Regions from separate parts of the Pseudomonas sp. FG6 genome, predicted to be linked through region 1. Evidence: predicted binding sites of a transcription regulator. Region 1 holds the regulator's gene; each other region holds the start of a gene.
What was found. Region 1 encodes FliA, which starts transcription of late flagellar genes. Its sites were predicted from a motif close to CTAAAGTTTNNNNNNNNNNNGCCGNTAA; they were not measured.
Positions count from the first base shown of each region.

Region 1 (4,519 bases):
GACCCAGTCGCGCATCGCCAGCGCCCAGGCCGAACTGAGCCTGCGCAGCAGCGAAGGCGAGGCCGCTGCGGGCACCAATCGTCAATTGTTCGCCGGTCAGCCGCTGACTGCCGGCCTGCCGCTGACGGCTGCCGAACCCCTGGTCGAGCAGGTCCAGGCCGAACCGCGTCGTCCGCAACCTGAGCCTGCAGCACCGGCCCGAGGTGTCGATCCGCGTGCCCTGGACTCGATGCGCTTCGAACTCAACAGCCTGCGCGAACTGATGGAAGTCCAGTTGGGCTCCCTGGCCTGGAACCAGTTGCAAGGTAGCCGGCCGGCGCAAGCCAACCTGTGGCGCCGCCTGCAACGCATCGGTCTGTCCGGCCCGTTGTCCCGGGACCTGCTGGCGTTGATCAACGGCATCGAAGAACCTCGCCAGGCCTGGCGCATGTTGCTGGCCCACCTGGCGCGCATGATCGCTACCCCGGAAGTCGAGCCGCTGGAAGAGGGCGGAGTGATTGCCATGGTCGGCCCTGCCGGCATGGGCAAGACCACCACCCTGGCCAAGCTCGCCGCCCGTTATGTACTCAAGTACGGTGCCCAGAGCATTGCCCTGGTGAGCATGGACAGCTTCCGCATCGGTGCCCAGGAGCAACTCAAGACGCTGGGCCGCATCCTCAATGTGTCGGTGACCCATGTGGATCCGGGCCAATCCCTGGCCCAGGCGCTGGAGCCGTTGCTGCGCAAACGTGTTGTGCTGATCGATACCGCCGGCCTGCAAGCCAGCGATCCAGCCCTGCGCATGCAGCTCGAAAGCCTGGCCGGCCGCGGTATCAAGTCAAAAAATTATCTCGTGTTGGCAACCACCAGCCAGAAACAGGTTCTAACCGCCGCCTACCACAGCTACAAACGCTGCGGGCTAGCCGGCTGCATCCTGACTAAGCTGGACGAAACGGCAAGCCTGGGCGAGGTGTTGAGCCTGGCCATCGGTCATGAACTGCCGGTGGCTTACCTGACCGACGGGCCGCGGATCCCGGATGATTTGCATCTGCCGCGCCGTCATCAACTGGTCAGTCGTGCCGTGAGTGTGCAAATGCAGGAAGAACCCAGCGAAGAAGCCATGGCTGACATGTTCGCTGATATTTACCACAGTCCAACCAAACAGGTCGGCTGAGGTAATATGAATATTTTTTGTACCTACATCGATGGTCTGCCATGCATTGTTCCGTGTGTGAACGCGCAGCCAGTAATGTGGCCTCCGTCTAAGAAGACAAGGTAAAGAACGAACATGGGCAGCATGCATCCCGTACAGGTGATCGCGGTGACCGGCGGCAAAGGTGGCGTCGGCAAGACTAACGTGTCAGTGAACTTGTCCCTGGCTCTGGCAGAGCTTGGCCGACGGGTCATGCTACTGGACGCCGACCTGGGCCTGGCGAACGTCGACGTGCTATTGGGGCTGACCCCCAAACGCACGTTGGCGGACGTGATCGAGGGCCGCTGTGAACTGCGCGACGTGCTGCTGCAGGGGCCTGGCGGGATTCGCATCGTGCCGGCCGCCTCTGGCACCCAGAGCATGGTTCATCTGTCTCCGGCTCAGCACGCAGGCCTGATCCAGGCCTTCAGCGACATTGGCGACAATCTCGATGTGCTGGTGATCGACACCGCTGCCGGCATCGGCGATTCGGTGGTCAGCTTCGTCCGCGCGGCCCAGGAAGTACTGCTGGTGGTCTGCGACGAGCCTACCTCGATCACCGATGCCTACGCCCTGATCAAGCTGTTGAATCGCGACTACGGCATGAACCGCTTCCGAGTCCTGGCCAACATGGCGCAGAGCCCGCAGGAAGGGCGCAACCTGTTTGCCAAGCTGACGAAGGTCACGGACCGTTTCCTGGACGTCGCCCTGCAATACGTCGGCGCAGTGCCTTACGACGAAAGCGTGCGCAAGGCCGTCCAGAAGCAACGTGCCGTCTATGAAGCTTTCCCACGTTCCAAATGTGCACTGGCGTTCAAGGCGATCGCCCAGAAGGTCGATACCTGGCCGCTGCCGGCCAACCCGCGCGGGCATCTGGAATTTTTCGTCGAGCGTCTCGTGCAACAAACAGCAGGGCCCGTGTTATGACAGCCAGCAGTTACAACCATCTCTACAAGAAATCGGCACGGGACGCCCAATACGAGTTGATCGAGCGTTACGCACCACTGGTCAAGCGAATCGCCTATCACTTGCTGGCCCGGTTGCCGGCCAGCGTGCAGGTCGAGGACCTGATCCAGGCGGGCATGATTGGCCTGCTCGAGGTTTCGAGCAAATACGACGCGAGCAAAGGGGCCAGTTTCGAGACCTATGCCGGTATCCGCATTCGTGGCGCGATGCTCGACGAGGTCCGCAAGGGTGACTGGGCGCCGCGTTCGGTGCACCGCAATACCCGCATGGTCAGCGACGCGATCCGTGCAATTGAAGCGAAAACCGGGCGCGACGCTAAAGATCATGAGGTTGCGGCCGAACTCCAATTGAGTCTCGATGATTATTACGGGATTTTGAACGATACCTTGGGCAGTCGCCTGTTCAGTTTCGACGACCTGTTGCAGGACGGCGAACACGAAGGGCTGCACGAGGATGGCGCGAGTGCTCACATGGAGCCGGCGCGTGACCTGGAAGACGAACGCTTCCAGAGTGCGCTGGCGGATGCGATTGCCAATTTGCCGGAGCGTGAGCGACTGGTCTTGGCGCTGTACTACGACGAAGAGCTGAACCTCAAGGAAATCGGTGAGGTCCTGGGGGTCAGCGAATCGCGGGTCAGCCAGTTACACAGCCAGTGCGCGGCCCGCTTGCGGGGGCGTTTGGGGGAGTGGCGAGCGCGTTGATGGCAGTGTTGGGGCGCTGCGAACGAGGTTGGCCTGGCGTGCGCTGTACCAGTCCTTGTCTGTCGTGTTCCATACCGTTGTCGAGCGTTGTGCCGGATTGATTGAAATGGCGCGCCCAGGTTGCTGGACGCGTTTAAGACTGTTTGGAGGTCGAATTGGACAAGAACATGAAAATCCTCATCGTTGATGATTTCTCAACGATGCGGCGGATCATAAAAAACCTGTTGCGTGACCTTGGGTTCACCAACACGGCCGAAGCAGATGACGGGATCACTGCGCTCCCGATGTTGCACAGCGGCAATTTCGATTTCCTGGTCACCGACTGGAACATGCCTGGCATGACCGGTATCGACTTGCTGCGCCAGGTACGTGCCGACGACAAACTCAAGCACCTTCCGGTGCTGATGGTCACTGCCGAAGCCAAGCGCGAGCAGATCATCGAAGCGGCCCAGGCCGGTGTGAACGGCTATGTGGTCAAACCCTTCACGGCCCAGGCGTTGAAAGAGAAGATCGAAAAAATCTTCGAACGCATCGGTTAACGGCGCCACGGGGGAGCTATGGAGCATAACGAATCTTCAATGGGCGATTTCGAATTGACCCTGAAAAAACATGCCCGCGAACTCGTCGACAGCCTTGAAAAAGGCCGTTTCGGCGATGCTGTTCAAATGATCCATGAGCTCAACCAGACCCGTGACCGCGGTCTGTATCTGGAAGTCGGCAAGCTGACGCGTGAACTGCACAGCGCGATTGTCAATTTCCAGATCGACCCGCACATGCCGCAGGCCGAGGAAGTCTCGCAGATCACTGACGCCACCGAGCGTCTGGGTTACGTGGTCAGACTGACCGAAGCTGCGGCCAACCGCACCATGGACCTGGTGGAAAGCGCAACGCCGCTGGTCAACGGCCTGGGTGAAGAAGCCCAGGCCTTGAGCGCCGACTGGGGACGTTTCATGCGTCGTGAAGTCGGTGCTGAAGAATTCCGGGAGCTGGCCCGTCGGGTCGACGGTTTCCTGGCGCGCAGCAGCGCCGATAACCGCGCCGTGGCCGGCAACCTCAACGACATTCTGCTGGCCCAGGACTACCAAGACCTGACCGGTCAGGTGATCAAGCGCGTGACCCAGCTGGTCACCGAAGTCGAAAGCAATTTGCTCAAGCTCGTGCTCATGGCCAGTCAGGTGGACCGCTTTGCGGGCATCGAACATGACCGTGCGGCAATACTCGCTGAAAAAGATCCACAAAAACATCTCTCTCAGGGTGAAGGTCCGCAGATTCATGCCGATAAAAGAGAAGACGTTGTGTCAGGTCAGGACGATGTGGACGATCTGTTGTCCAGCCTTGGGTTCTGAGTTTTAGAGTATTAGCCCTGTTTAGGAGCATCCATTAATGAGCTTCGGCGCCGATGAAGAGATCCTTCAGGATTTCCTGGTTGAGGCCGGCGAGATTCTAGAGCAACTGTCCGAGCAACTGGTCGAGCTGGAAAGCCGGCCTGATGATGCGGACTTGCTCAATGCAATTTTTCGCGGTTTCCACACTGTAAAAGGAGGCGCCGGCTTCCTCCAGCTCAACGAGCTGGTGGAGTGCTGTCACATTGCCGAAAACGTGTTCGACATCCTGCGCAAGGGTGAGCGTCGCGTTGATGCGGAATTGATGGACGTGGTGCTTGAGGCGCTGGATGCGGTCA
Region 1 covers NZ_JBMDJD010000017.1:83,248-87,766, forward strand. The annotation lists gene flhF (flagellar biosynthesis GTPase FlhF) at 1-1,153, shown strand, start outside; gene fleN (flagellar synthesis regulator FleN) at 1,268-2,098, shown strand; gene fliA (RNA polymerase sigma factor FliA) at 2,095-2,838, shown strand; gene ACODSJ_RS13485 (chemotaxis response regulator CheY) at 3,006-3,377, shown strand; gene ACODSJ_RS13490 (protein phosphatase CheZ) at 3,396-4,184, shown strand; gene ACODSJ_RS13495 (chemotaxis protein CheA) at 4,222-4,519, shown strand, end outside.

Region 2 (4,519 bases), on a different contig from region 1:
CAGGCGCGCGAGCGCTTCGGCGATCGGGTCGAGCAGGCACTGGCCGGCGGATTGACCGACTGGGCGCAACGTCCCGAAGGTTGGCTGGCCCTGGTGCTGCTGCTCGATCAATTCCCGCGAATGATCTTTCGCGACACCCCCAAGGCTTTTTCCGGTGACCTGCGCGCCCGTGCGCTGGTGGCTCAAGGTTTGGCGGCGGGTTTCGACCGACAGCTCAAGCCGATTCAGCGCGTATTCATCTACCTGGTGCTCGAGCACTGCGAAAACCTCGTCGTGCAGAACGAAGCCGTGTCACGGTTCATCGACCTGGTTCGAGAGCAGCCAGAAGCGGATCGAGCGGTGTTCGAAGACAATTTGGACTATGCCGAACGGCACCAGAAGATCATTGCCCGGTTTGGGCGCTTTCCCCATCGCAATGCGGTGTTGGGGCGCGAGTCCACGGCTGAGGAAGTGGAGTTCTTGAACAGGCCTGGGTCCAGGTTCTAGATTGCGCTGCACAGCACCAAACCTGTGGGAGCTGGGCTTGCCCGCGATGGCGGCGGCACATTCAATATCACTGTGACAGACACACCGCCTTCGTCGGATTGCCGCCCGGAGCAAGCCCGCTCCCACAGTGGATTGAGATATACGCAATATCTGCGTACAGCACCAAACCCTGTGGGAGCGGGCCTGCTCCGGGCGGCGATCCGACGAAAGGGCTGTTGAAAGCGCTAGATCCGGAAACTGCCCACCAACTGCTTCAGCCGCGTCGCCTGCTGTTCGAGGTCGGTGCAGGCGCGCAGCGTGGCTTGCAGATTCTCCACGCCTTCCTGGTTCAGCGTGTTGATTTCATTGATATCGACGTTGATCGACTCCACCACGGCGGTCTGTTCTTCGGTGGCGGTGGCCACGGACTGGTTCATGCCGTCGATCTCGCCAATACGTTGGGTCACACTGCCCAGTCGTTCGCCGGCCTGGTTGGCGATGCTGACGCTGCCTTCGCTCTGACGTTGGCTGTCGGTCATGGTCAGGACCGCTTCGCGTGCGCCAACTTGCAGCTCTTCGATCATCTTCTGCACTTGCTGCGCCGAATCCTGGGTGCGGTGAGCCAGGTTGCGCACTTCATCGGCGACCACAGCGAAGCCGCGCCCGGCTTCACCGGCCCGGGCCGCTTCGATGGCGGCGTTGAGGGCCAGCAGGTTGGTCTGCTGGGAAATGCTGGTGATCACTTCGAGGATCTGGCCGATGTTCACCGTGTTGCTGTTCAGGGTTTCGATGTTGCCGCACGAATCGCTGATCTTGGCCGACAACTGCTGCATGGCGGCGATGGTCTTATCCACCACTTGCTGACCGTCTTCGGCCAGGTTGCGGGCTTCGCTGGAATGTTGCGAAGCGAGGGCGGCGTTCTGGGCGATTTCCTCGGCGGCGGCGCCGAGCTGGTTGATGGCGGCGGCCACGCTGCTGGTGCGTGACGCTTGCTGGTCGGAGTTGAACATCGACGAGTTGGACGCGCTGACCACCCGCAGGGCGACTTCGTTGACTTGGCCGGTGGCCGAGGCGACTTCGCGGATCGAGGTGTGGATGCGCTCGACAAAGCGGTTGAACGAAGTACCCAGTGCGCCGAACTCATCCTGGCCGTGGATAGTCAGGCGCCGGGTCAGGTCGCCTTCGCCTTCGGCGATGTCATGCATGGCACGGCCCATGGTCAGCAGCGGTTGCATCAGCACGCGGATCAACATGCCCAGCAGGGCGATGATGAACACCACGGCGATGACCATGGCGATCAGCGCCGACGTGCGGAATTCGCTGAGCATCGCCAGGGCAGTGTCCTTGTCGAGTACCAGCGCCACGTACCAGTCGGCGCCCGGCACGCCGTTGACGTGGGTGAAGGAGATGAACTGGGGCTTGCCGTCGAGGTCGACTTCCTTCACGCCCGGACTGATGGTCGGTGCGCCGTTGGGGTAGGCCTCGGCCAGGGTCTTGAGCACGCGCTTGCTGTCGGGGTGGATCAGGATCTTGCCGTCGGCGCTGACGATGAACGCGTGGCCGTGGCCGCTGAAGTTCAGCGAGTTGATGATGGCGCTGACGCTCGACAGGTCGATGTCCGCACCGGCCACGCCGATCATCTGGTTCTGATGCTGCACAGGGGTGGCGACGGTGATCACCAGCTTGCCCGACGAGGCGGCGATGTAGGGTTCGGTGACGATGGTCTGCTGCGCGCTGTTGGCGGCCTTGTACCAGCCACGGGCGCGCGGGTCGTAGTCGGCGGCGCGATTACCGGCCGGGACCGAGAACATCACGCCATCGGTGCCGCCGAAATAACTGAGCTGGAAGTTGCCGGTATAGGCCGGCAGGCCGACGGCGCGTTTCAGGCTGTCGGCGCTGCTGCCGTCCACGGCGATCTGCTGGGCCAGCGATTGCAGCAACTGGATGCGGCCTTCGACCCACGTCTGGATGTTACGGCTGGTCAGGCTGCCGAGCTCCTGCATGGAGGCCTCGGTGCTGGTGTGCAGGCTCTGGCGCTGACGATAGTCGTTGAACAGGATGAAACAGGCGAATGCGACGGCGACCACGAGGGCGGCGGCCAGCAGGATTTTGTGGCTGAATTTCATGTTTCTGGTCATTAAGAGCGCTACCGCACAGGTGCTGGTCAGGAAAGGGTGTCAATTTGCCATATGGCAAGGCTCCGCGTCATATTTTTATCGGCCCCAAAGCGCCAGAGTTCAGGCGTCAGAAAGTCAAATCCGACGAAATGCGCGACGGCGTCACAAACTGATTGATTTGCCGACGAAATGCCTACAAAACACCCCATAAATACTGGGGGTGTCGGGGAACCAGACAGGGGTTTTCTCTTCTAAGCTTCTGGTTGGCACCCTGCCACCACCCTTCCGTTCCAGGAGTTACACCATGTCGCTGCGATCTATCGCCTTGTTGTTTGTGTGCGTCGTGCTGACGGCATGCAGCAAGGTCAACCAGGAAAACTATTCGAAGCTGTCGGCCGGCATGTCCAAGGCCGAAGTCGAAACGTTACTGGGAAAACCGGCCGATTGTTCGGGCGCGCTTGGCATGTCCAGTTGCACTTGGGGTGACCAGAAGAGCTTTATCAGCGTGCAGTACGCCGGTGATAAAGTGTTGATGTTTTCCGGCCAAGGCCTGAAGTAAACCGGGGCCTGGGGCCCGCGGGAGAAAAATAATGATGCGGTTAGTTTTTGTTCTTTTGGCTGGCCTGGTTTTGGCCGGTTGTGCCTCGTCCGGTGTAGATCCGTTGGCACCCAAGACGGTCCACAGTGTCAATCTCAAGCGTTACCAGGGGACCTGGTACGAGTTGGCCCGCCTGCCCATGTACTTCCAGCGCAACTGTGCGCAATCCGAAGCCCACTACACCCTCAAGCCTGACGGCAACATGGGCGTGCTCAATCGCTGCCTGACGTCGGACTGGAAGTGGGAAGAAGCCAAGGGCACCGCCACGCCCCAGGTACCGGGCAAGACCGACAAGCTCTGGGTCGAATTCGACACCTGGTTCTCTCGGATCGTGCCGGGCGTGTCGAAAGGGCAATACTGGGTGCTGTACGTCAGCGACGACTACAAGACCGCCATCGTCGGCGACCCGAGCCGCCGCTACATGTGGTTGCTGTCCCGCACGCCAACGGTCAACAGCATCGTGCGCGAAGAGCTGCTGAGCAAGGCACGCCAGCAGGGCTACGACACCACACGCTTGATCTGGCGTGCGTCGGATCGGCAGATGGCCAAGACGTCGGATTGACTGCGTAGAACCTGTGGGAGCGAGCCTGCTCGCGATGAGGGCTTCACAGTCAACGCCTAAGTTGACTGGTAGGCCGTCATCGCGAGCAGGCTCGTTCCCACAGGGGGTATTTTTCACACAGATGTTTTGGTGTCAGCCCAAGAGTTCGCGCAATACCTGGGTAAACGCCCGGGCGCTTTCCTCTTCACCGGCATGATGCCCATCACGCACCACCCAGCGTCCACCGACCATCACATCCCGCACCTGCCGGTCCCCGCCGGCAAACAGCCAGCGATTGAGGATCCCGTCGCCTTGGGCCGTGGCCAGGTACGGGTCGTTGCCGTCGAGCACCAGCCAGTCGGCGCGCTTGCCGATTTCCAGGGCCCCGATCGGTTGCCCCAGGGCCTGGGCGCCGCCTTCCAGCGCCGCATCGAACAAGGTGCGCCCGACCATCGGCTGGTCTGCCCGATACAAGCGGTTGCGCCGTTGGTCCCGCAGGCGTTGGCCATATTCCAGCCAGCGCAGTTCTTCCACCACGCTCAATGACACATGACTGTCGGAGCCGATGCCCAGGCGCCCGCCTTGGGCGAGGAAGTCCACGGCCGGGAAAATCCCGTCCCCCAGGTTGGCTTCGGTGGTCAGGCACAGGCCGGCAATCGCTTGGCTCTTGGCCATCAGGCTGACTTCCTGTGCATTGGCGTGGGTGGCGTGGACCAGGCACCAGCGCTGGTCCACATCGGCGTTTTCATACAGCCATTGCAGCGGGCGGGCGCCGCTCCAGCTCAGGCAGTCGTCGAC
Region 2 covers NZ_JBMDJD010000002.1:67,432-71,950, reverse strand. The annotation lists gene ACODSJ_RS01575 (DUF924 family protein) at 1-486, shown strand, start outside; gene ACODSJ_RS01570 (methyl-accepting chemotaxis protein) at 711-2,603, opposite strand; gene ACODSJ_RS01565 (hypothetical protein) at 2,887-3,141, shown strand; gene ACODSJ_RS01560 (lipocalin family protein) at 3,173-3,742, shown strand; gene ACODSJ_RS01555 (formimidoylglutamate deiminase) at 3,875-4,519, opposite strand, start outside.
Region 2: the regulator FliA is predicted to act here: its motif matches at 2,679-2,706, upstream of ACODSJ_RS01570 (methyl-accepting chemotaxis protein).

Region 3 (4,519 bases), on a different contig from region 1:
GGAGGGCGAACTCGCCGGCCAGGTGTTCCGCTGCCACTTGCGCGCCAACCTGCCAGCGCTGGTGACGGGCGACCAGGTGGTCTGGCGCGCCGGCAACCAGGGCATCGGCGTGATCGTGGCGCAATTGCCGCGTCACACCGAGTTGTGCCGCCCGGACAGCCGCGGCCAGCTCAAGCCCGTGGCGGCCAACGTCGACATGATCGTCATCGTGTTCGCCCCGCTGCCCGAACCCCATGCGAACCTGATCGACCGTTACCTGGTGGCGGCCGAGCACGCCGGCATCCGCCCGTTGCTGCTGCTCAACAAGTTCGACCTGATCGACGAGCACAACGCCCCGGCGCTGAACGCCTTGCTGTCGGTCTATCGGCAACTGGGCTACCCGGTGCTGGAAGTGTCTGCCCACCACGGCAACGGCATGGAGCAATTGCAACGGCAACTGGACGGGCGCATCAGCGTGTTCGTCGGCCAGTCCGGCGTCGGTAAGTCATCCTTGGTCAACAGCCTGCTGCCGGATGTCGAAACCCGCGTCGGGCCGCTGTCAGAGCTGTCCGGCCAGGGCACCCACACCACCACCACGGCGCGGTTGTTCCACTTCCCCGGCGGCGGCGAGTTGATCGACTCCCCGGGCATCCGCGAGTTCGGCCTGGGCCATGTCAGCCGGGCCGACGTGGAAGCCGGCTTCATCGAGTTCAACGACCTGATCGGCACCTGCCGCTTCCGCGACTGCAAGCACGACCGCGAACCCGGTTGCGCGCTGCTCAAGGCCCTGGAAGACGGCCGCGTGCAACAGCAACGGATGAACAGCTACCGCTCGATCATCGCCAGCTTGCCGGAGAATAGTTACTAAGCCGCACGCTCATTTGCGGCCAAGCGCAATTGTGGCGACAGGCCCTGTGGGAGCAAAGCTTGCTCGCGAAACAGGCAACTCGGTTTCTGATAGACCGCATCGCCTTCATCGCGGGCAAGCCTTGCTCCCACAGACTCCCTCGCCACAAAGGCAAGTCAGACTCATGTGAACAGTGACCTACAAAAAAGCCGACAGTGATGTCGGCTTTTTTGTAGGTCACGGTGCAGGTGAGCCACCCGGTTTCGGCGCAGCATCGTCGAACAAGTTCAAACGCTCGCGCAACTCGTGGGCCGGCACCGGCTGCTGGTTCGCCGGCAGGGCGTTCGGATCCGCCGCAGCACCTGGCGTTGCCGCCGGCGCTTCGCCGGGCGCGCCCTGGCCCTGGGCAGGGTCTGGCGCCGGGTCGTTGGTCTGCGAACCTTCGATGGCCTGCTGGGCCTTCTTGGTCAGGACCACGATATCGATCCGTCGGTTGACCGGGTTGAGCGGGTTCTTGCGGTCGAACAACGCCGACGACGCATAACCGACCACCCGCGCGACCTGCTCATCCGGATAACTGCCAGCCACCAGGGCACGACGTGCCGCGTTGGCGCGGTTGGCGGACAACTCCCAGTTACCGAAATCACCTTTGCCGGCATACGGCTGGGCATCGGTGTGGCCGCTGATGCTGATCTTGTTCGGCACCGCCTTGATGGTGTCGGCCATGGCCAGCAGGATGTCTTCGAAATACGGCTTCAGGCGCGCGCTGCCAGAGTCGAACATTGGACGGTTCTCGGCGTCCATGATCTGGATGCGCAAGCCGTTCGGTGTGATCTCGAACAGGATCTGGTCCTTGAACTTCTGCAGTTGCGGGTTTTCCTCGACCTTGTTCTGCAACTCCTGCAGCAGCAACTCCAGGCGCTCGCGCTCGATCTGCTCGGCCATGCCTTCGGCTTGGTTGACATCCACCGTCGACTTGTCGGGCTGGGGCTGGGATTTGACTTCAGGGTTGAGGGTCGTGTCCGGCGCCAGGGTCGGCGAACCGCCCAGGTCGATGATGTACGGCGTGCCGCTTTCGGAGAAACCGACCGGGTCCTTGAAGTAACCGGCAATGGCTATCTTCTGTTCCGGCGTGGCGGTGGACAGCAGCCACAGCACCAGGAAGAACGCCATCATCGCCGTCGCGAAGTCGGCGAAGGCAATTTTCCAGGCGCCGCCATGGTGCCCGCCGGCAATGCGCTTGACGCGCTTGACTATGATCGGCTGGTTATTTTCCATGACTTAACGACCGCGAACCGCTTGTTCCAGCTCGGCAAAGCTTGGACGGTGCGCCGGGTACAGGACCTTGCGGCCGAACTCCACCGCCAACGACGGCGGCATGCCCGAAGCCGAGGCCACCAGGGAAGCCTTGATGGCTTCGTAGGTGTTGAGTTCTTCCTTGGCGTCATGGGACAGCGAAGTGGCCAGCGGCCCGAAGAAGCCATAGGCGGCCAAAATACCGAAGAAGGTACCCACCAGGGCCGCACCTACGTGCAGGCCAATGGACTTCTGGTCGCCCTCGCCCAGGGACGCCATGGTGACCACGATACCCAATACCGCTGCGACGATACCGAAGCCGGGCATGGCATCGGCGACACCGGTGACGGCGTGGGAAGGGTGCTCCAGGTCTTCCTTGAGGCTGTACAGCTCCATGTCGAACAGGCCCTCGAGTTCATGAGGCGCCATGTTGCCGGACGACATGATGCGCAGGTAATCGCAGATGAACGCCGTCATGCGGTCGTCCTTGAGCACTGCCGGGTACTTGGCGAAGATCGGGCTGGCGGCGGCGTCTTCGATGTCGCCTTCGATCGCCATCATGCCTTCACGGCGGCTCTTGTTGAGGATCTCGTAGATCAGCCCCAGCACCTCGAGGTAAAAGGTGTGATTGAAGCGCGAACTGAACATGCCCAGGGATTTCTTGACCACGTGCATGGTCATATAGCCAGGGTTGGCCTGGAGGAAGGCGCCGAGGGCCGCACCGCCGATGATCATCACCTCGAACGGTTGGATCAGGGCGGCGATCTTGCCATGGGAAAGCACGTATCCGCCGAGCACGCTCGCGAACACGACAATGATGCCGATAATTTTAGCCATAGATAGAAGGTACTTACTTAAGTCGGGTTCAAGGTCATATTCGGAAGCTGAAAATCTCTTCTTCTACTTATCGGCAAAACTGCGCCAGACTATAGCCAGTTCTGGCGAAAAGCCAATTTGCCCCGCTCCGGGCGTAGACCTCATATGATGATCGCGTCCAACCATGGCTAATAAAACCAACGCTCCAATGCCCCGTCCCGCCACGCTCGAAGGCTGGGTAAAACTGCTCGAAGGCGTGCACTTGCCGGTGCCCCAGGCCAGTCACGACCTGGTCTGCAAGGCCATCGGCGACAGTCGACGGTCAATGCGTGACATCGCCGAGCTGATGCAGGACAGTCCCGCCCTGGCGCTGAGCGTCATCCGCGAAGCCAACCATCATACCCATGGCAGCCTTGCAGAGCCTGCAGAAAACCTCGAGGTGGCCATCAACCGCCTCGGCCTCAAGCGCACAGAAGAACTGCTCGCCCGCCTGCCCTCGTTGCCCGAATCACAGATACCCGTTGCCCTGCGCCAACTGCAATTGATCAGCCAGCACGCCACGCAACAGGCCAATGGTTTCTTTGCCAGCCGCCTGGCGCGGCTGTGGCAAGACATCCACTGGGGCAGCCTGCTGTTCCTGTCGCCGCTCTGGCCGCTGGCCCTGACTCACCCGCGCCTGCTCGCCGAGTGGGAGCTGCGGGTCATTCATAAAGGCCAATCAGCCAGCAAGGTGGAGCGTGAACTGTTCGGGGTTCCCTTGTTGAACATCTGCCTGGCCCTGGTAGAAGCCTGGCGCCTGCCGATCTGGGTCGTACAGGGTTATCGCCTGCTGCTCAATGAACGTCGCGAACTGGTTAAAGTGCTGCGCATCGCCCGGGACAGCGAACACCCGCTGCGCCAGCAGAACCGCCTGGACGACGACCCGACACTGCGGCGCTGGCTCAATCAACCGGCCAACACAGTGCTGCTGGCCAATGGCTTGGCCCTGTCGGCGCACCAGGCCTGGGACTGCCCGCACAGCACCCGTTGGCAATACCTCACCAGTTTGTACCTGCAGATATCGATGGACGAGGTCCAGCAGCAACTGCACCAACAAGCCGCCAACAGCGCCCGTCATCACGCCATGGCGGACCTGTGGCATCCGGCACAGGCACTGATCTGGCCCTGGGGCTGCCGACGCGTCCATCCGGACTTGCTGCCGGCCCCGCCGCCGAGCGCCCAAGACCTGACCCAATGGCGCAAACAGTGTTCGGCACTGCTGGTGGAACCGAGCCCGTTCAGCAACGCCATGCACTTGACCACCTCGGCACGCGATGCCCTGGCAGCGTGCGGCATGCGCCGGGTCATGATCCTGATGGCCGACCGCAGCCAGACCAGTGTCCGCGTACATCAAACCGCCGGCCTGCCCCAAGAGGCCGCGGCCATGAGCTTTCCCATCGGCCAAAGCAAGGTCTTGCAACGGCTGCTGGCCCAACAGGCCCAAGTTCGCCTGACCCCGCAGAACACTGCACAGTTTTCCGCGCTGCTGCCGCCAGGCTTGCGCAGCCTGTTCCGGGGCGAACACCTGCTGCTACGCTCCCT
Region 3 covers NZ_JBMDJD010000008.1:140,281-144,799, reverse strand. The annotation lists gene rsgA (small ribosomal subunit biogenesis GTPase RsgA) at 1-847, shown strand, start outside; gene motB (flagellar motor protein MotB) at 1,064-2,104, opposite strand; gene motA (flagellar motor stator protein MotA) at 2,108-2,959, opposite strand; gene ACODSJ_RS07660 (HDOD domain-containing protein) at 3,123-4,519, shown strand, end outside.
Region 3: the regulator FliA is predicted to act here: its motif matches at 3,027-3,054, upstream of motA (flagellar motor stator protein MotA).

Region 4 (4,519 bases), on a different contig from region 1:
TTGCTGCGCTGCGATCAGAACGTCACGCTGGCACTCAACCTGGCGGTACGCGGCTCGCCGACGTTAACCTGCAACTCGCTGCCGGTGGAGGACGGGTAGTAGTGTTTGTCGAACAGGTTGTCGACGTTCAGTTGCAACGATGTCTTGTGCCCGAACACTGGCGACTCCCAGCGCAGGAAGGCATCGGCGACGGTGTAGCTGCTGAGCCAGAAATCATTGGCCTGGTTGGCGGCACGCTCGCCCACATAGCGCGCACCGCCACCGGCGTGCCAGGCGCCGAACTCGGCAGGCACATCCAGGTGGTGGCTCAGGTACAGACTGGCGATGTGCTTGGGCGCGTCAGGCAAGCGATGGCCTTCGTTTTTCGGGTCGTCGAGAATTTCCGTGTGGGTGTAGCTGTAGGTGCCGATCAGGTCCCAGCGCTCGGCCAGGCGTCCGGTGACATCCAGCTCCAGGCCTTGGGAGCCGACTTTGCCGGCGGCTTCTGCCAGGGTCACTCCATTGACCGTGGAGGACGTTACGACGTTCTTCTTTTCGATGTCGAACAAGGCAAGGTTGATATTCAAGCCCGGAAGCGGATCGTACTTGGCGCCGACTTCATAGCTGCGACCTTCCTCCGGCTTGAAGGTACTGAGGTTGTCATCGACCGTATCGTTTGGCTTGAATGAACGACTGTAGTTGCCGTACAGAGACAGGCTATCAGTGGCTTTGTAGACCAGCCCCAGGAACGGGACAAAGGCGTCACCGTTATCGTCGCGAACAGGTACGCGCGTAACCGAACCCTGTTCGCTGAATTGATCGTAATGCTGATACCGGCCGCCAAACACCAGAATCCAACGGTCATCAAGGTGCCAGTTGTCCTTCAGGTATACCGAGCTGGAGGTCAATTGATTGCTCAGGTTACTTTGCGGTGCATTCACGACGCTTGGCTCATCCAAGCCGCCATACACCGGTGCCGCAGGATCGAAACCTGGTTGATACGCGCCACGATATGTCTTGCCACGAAACTGGTCGGACACTTGGTTATCAACGCCGATCAGCAGGTCATGTCGTTGGCCGAACACCTCCTGTTTGCCGATGAAATCCCAACTGGCGTAGCGGGTTTCATCGTCGTAGTGCGCACCGTTAGCGGCACGCTGGAGAACACCACCTGACATTCGCGGCTGCGCAATCGAAAGACTGTACCGGTCATTATTCCAACCATAAGTCACACGGGTCTTCCACGCCTCGCTCAACTCATATTCGAACCGCGCCGTAGCAGTCTCGCGAATTCCCTCGCTTTTGGCCCACGGCTCGTCAAGGCGCTTGTCGTAGTCGATGTCCATGGGATGTCCGTTGCGGAACATCGTCCCACGGTCAAACGGGTTGGAGTACTCGTTGTACTCATAGCTCAGGTTCAACGAAGCCCGCTCGCCGGTCCAGGCCAACGATGGCGCCACCAATGTGCTTTCGTTGACCCCATAGTTGCGCCAGTAGTCCTCGTGCTTGCGCTCGGCGATCAGTCGATAGGCCAGCCCGGTGTCGCCCATCGGCCCTGTGGTGTCCACGGCCGTGGTGCCACCGCCTTCGCTGTAGGCGGAGCCGCTCAATGTGGTGCTCTGGGTGTATTCGGGTTTCTTGCTGATGACGTTGACCAGGCCACCGGGTTCGAGGGCGCCGTACAACATCGAGGCCGGGCCCTTGAGCACTTCGACGCGGTCGGTGGTGGCACTGAAGTTATGCCCGAGGTTCGAACGCACGCCGTCGCGCAGGATCGAGCCGTCGTCGTTGGTGCCGAAACCGCGCTTGACCAGCGAGTCCCGCGAGCCTCCCAGGGTGTTGCCCTGGCTGACGCCGCTGACGAACTTCATCGCGTCGTTCAGCGAACGCACCTGGAAATCGGACAGGGTCTGCTGGGTGACCACGTTGATCGATTGCGCCTCTTCCTTGATCGGTACATCGCTTTTGCTCGCCGTACTGGCTTGCGACGTTGTATAGCCCTCATCCTGAGTGACGCGAGTGCCCTGAATATCCGTGACCGGCAGTTCAAGCGTGTCCTGTGCCCACAACGGGCCGGCAATCAGGCAGCAGGAAAGCGTGGGGAAGACGCGTTTGAGGAAGGCGTTACGGTGAGCGGGAGGAGTGGAACGATTCAAGAGACGCACTCGTAGAGGGTTGTGAATGAGAGCGAATATACTTTGAGAACGATTCCCAGTAAATATTTTGTGTCAAATGATGTGGCTGCAAATCATTGTGGGAGCGGGCTTGCTCGCGAAATCGGTGAATCAGTCACACCTGATTAGCCTGACACTGCGCCTTCGCGAGCAAGCCTGCTCCCACAGAGTGATATCAAATCGCCCTAAAGCTTTGCTTCCCACGGTCGACTGTATGAACTGGAATGAGAGAGTTTTCGCCCAGGAGCAGCGGCATGCAGACGTTAAAGGCCTTGTACGAGTCTATCGAAATGCGTTTTTTCGATACGCTCACCAAAAAGCTTTCGAGCCTGTTCCTGCTGGTACTGGTCAGCGGGCTGCTGTACTGGGTGGCCCTCAACGCCCGGGCCGACATCGTGCTGCAATTGCGCAATGCGCAGTTGGACAGCGCGTTGCTGGGGCAGATCGAGGGTCGGCTCGACAACCTTACCCATGCCCTGCTCTTCGGCGCGTTCCTGACCCTGTGCATGATCAGTTTCATGGTCTGGTATTTTCGCCACCTCATCGTGCGCCCCGTCAACACCATGACCCGGGCCCTGGAAGAGATCGCCAGCGGCGAAGGCGATCTGTCCAAGGATCTGCCCCTGGTGACCCACGACGAGATCCGCGTGCTGGCCGGTACCTGCAATCGTTTCCTGGCCAAGCAGCGCGAGATCATCAGCAACGTCCAGGCGCTGACCGTGCACATTGCCGTCGAATCGGCCCGCTCGCTCAAGAACATCAGCGACTCCAGCGACAGCGCGACTCATCAGGCACGCTTCGCCAAGGAAGTGATGGACCAGAGCAACACCGCCGTAGGCCGCATCGACGAGGTCTCGCGCCAGACCCAGGGCATCTCCAGCACCACCGCACAGAACCTGAGCATGGCCCGCGACTCCTATGCCGAGTTGCTGGAAGTGACCGGCAACATCAGCGAAATCTCGGGCAGCCTCGATGAGTTCGCCACGCTGGTGAGCGCGCTGAATCAACGCTCGTCGAGCATCAAGTCCATCGTCGGGTTGATCCAGCAGATATCGGCGCAGACCAACCTGCTGGCGCTCAACGCCGCCATCGAAGCAGCCCGTGCCGGCGAGAGTGGTCGTGGCTTCGCGGTGGTGGCCGATGAAGTGCGCACCCTGGCACAGAACGTCAGCAAGGCCACCGACGATATCTCGCGCAACATCGACGCCATGCTCGAAGAAGTCGGATCCACCCACGAGCAGACCGCCCAGATCAGCCACAGCGCCCGGGAAACCCAGAAAGTGGTGGAACGCGCTTCCGGCCATTTCGAAAGCATGATCGTCGATTTCGAATCCACCAACGGCAAGCTGTCGGACATCGCGACCCACATCCAGCAGTTCGCCGACAGCAACACGGGCATCAACGACCGCGTCACCCAGATCCATGCCGACAGCCAACTGATCGACCAGCGCATGCAGCACTCGGCAACGGCCACCCGCGACTTGTCTGGCGTGGCCGAAAAGGTCCAGGCGCTCTTGGGCCGCTTCGTGCTCGGCCACGGCAAGCTGGATGCCGCCATCACCCGCGCCAGCCAGTGCCGCGACACGCTCCAGGTGCGCCTGGAGGCACTGCAACGCGAAGGTCTGAACCTGTTCGACCAGAGTTACCAACCGATCCCCGGCACCGATCCCAAGCAGTACATGACGGCTTACACCGAACGCTTTGTCCAGGTCTGCCAGGAAGCATGCGACCAGCTCACCCGCAGCACGCCGGGTGGCAAGGTCTCGTTCATCGTCGACAGCAAGGGCTATTGCCCGGTGAACAACAGCTGGGTCTCCAAAGCGCCCACCGGCGACCGCGCGGTGGACTTGCCGGTGTGCCGCAACAAACGGATCTTCAACGACCCGATCGGCCTGCGCGCCGCCGGCAACACCCAGCGCTTCCTGCTCCAGACCTACCTGCGCGACACCGGGGAAATCATGACCGAGATCGACGTCCCTTTCTTCTTCGGCGGCCGCCACTGGGGCAATTTGCGGGTGGGGTTCGACGCGGCGGTGTTGCTGGCGGATTGATCAATAGCGTAAGCAAGCCAGACAACTACCGTGGCGAGGGAGCTTGCTCCCGCTCGGCTGCGCAGCAGTCGCAAAACTGGCTGATGCGGTCGGCCTGAAGAACCGCTGGGGCCTGCTTCGCATGCCAGCGGGAGCAAGCTCCCTCGCCACAAGGGATTTATGCTGTACGCAAATCTTGCGACCACCCAAAAACAACTGTGGGAGCGGGCCTTTGTGGGAGCAAGGCTTGCCCGCGATACAAGCGCCTCGGTCTACATACAAACCGAGGCGATGCTGTCGCGGGCAAGCCTTGCTCCCACAGGCTTGCTCCCACAG
Region 4 covers NZ_JBMDJD010000018.1:21,061-25,579, reverse strand. The annotation lists gene ACODSJ_RS13780 (TonB-dependent siderophore receptor) at 15-2,135, opposite strand; gene ACODSJ_RS13775 (methyl-accepting chemotaxis protein) at 2,408-4,204, shown strand.
Region 4: the regulator FliA is predicted to act here: its motif matches at 2,339-2,366, upstream of ACODSJ_RS13775 (methyl-accepting chemotaxis protein).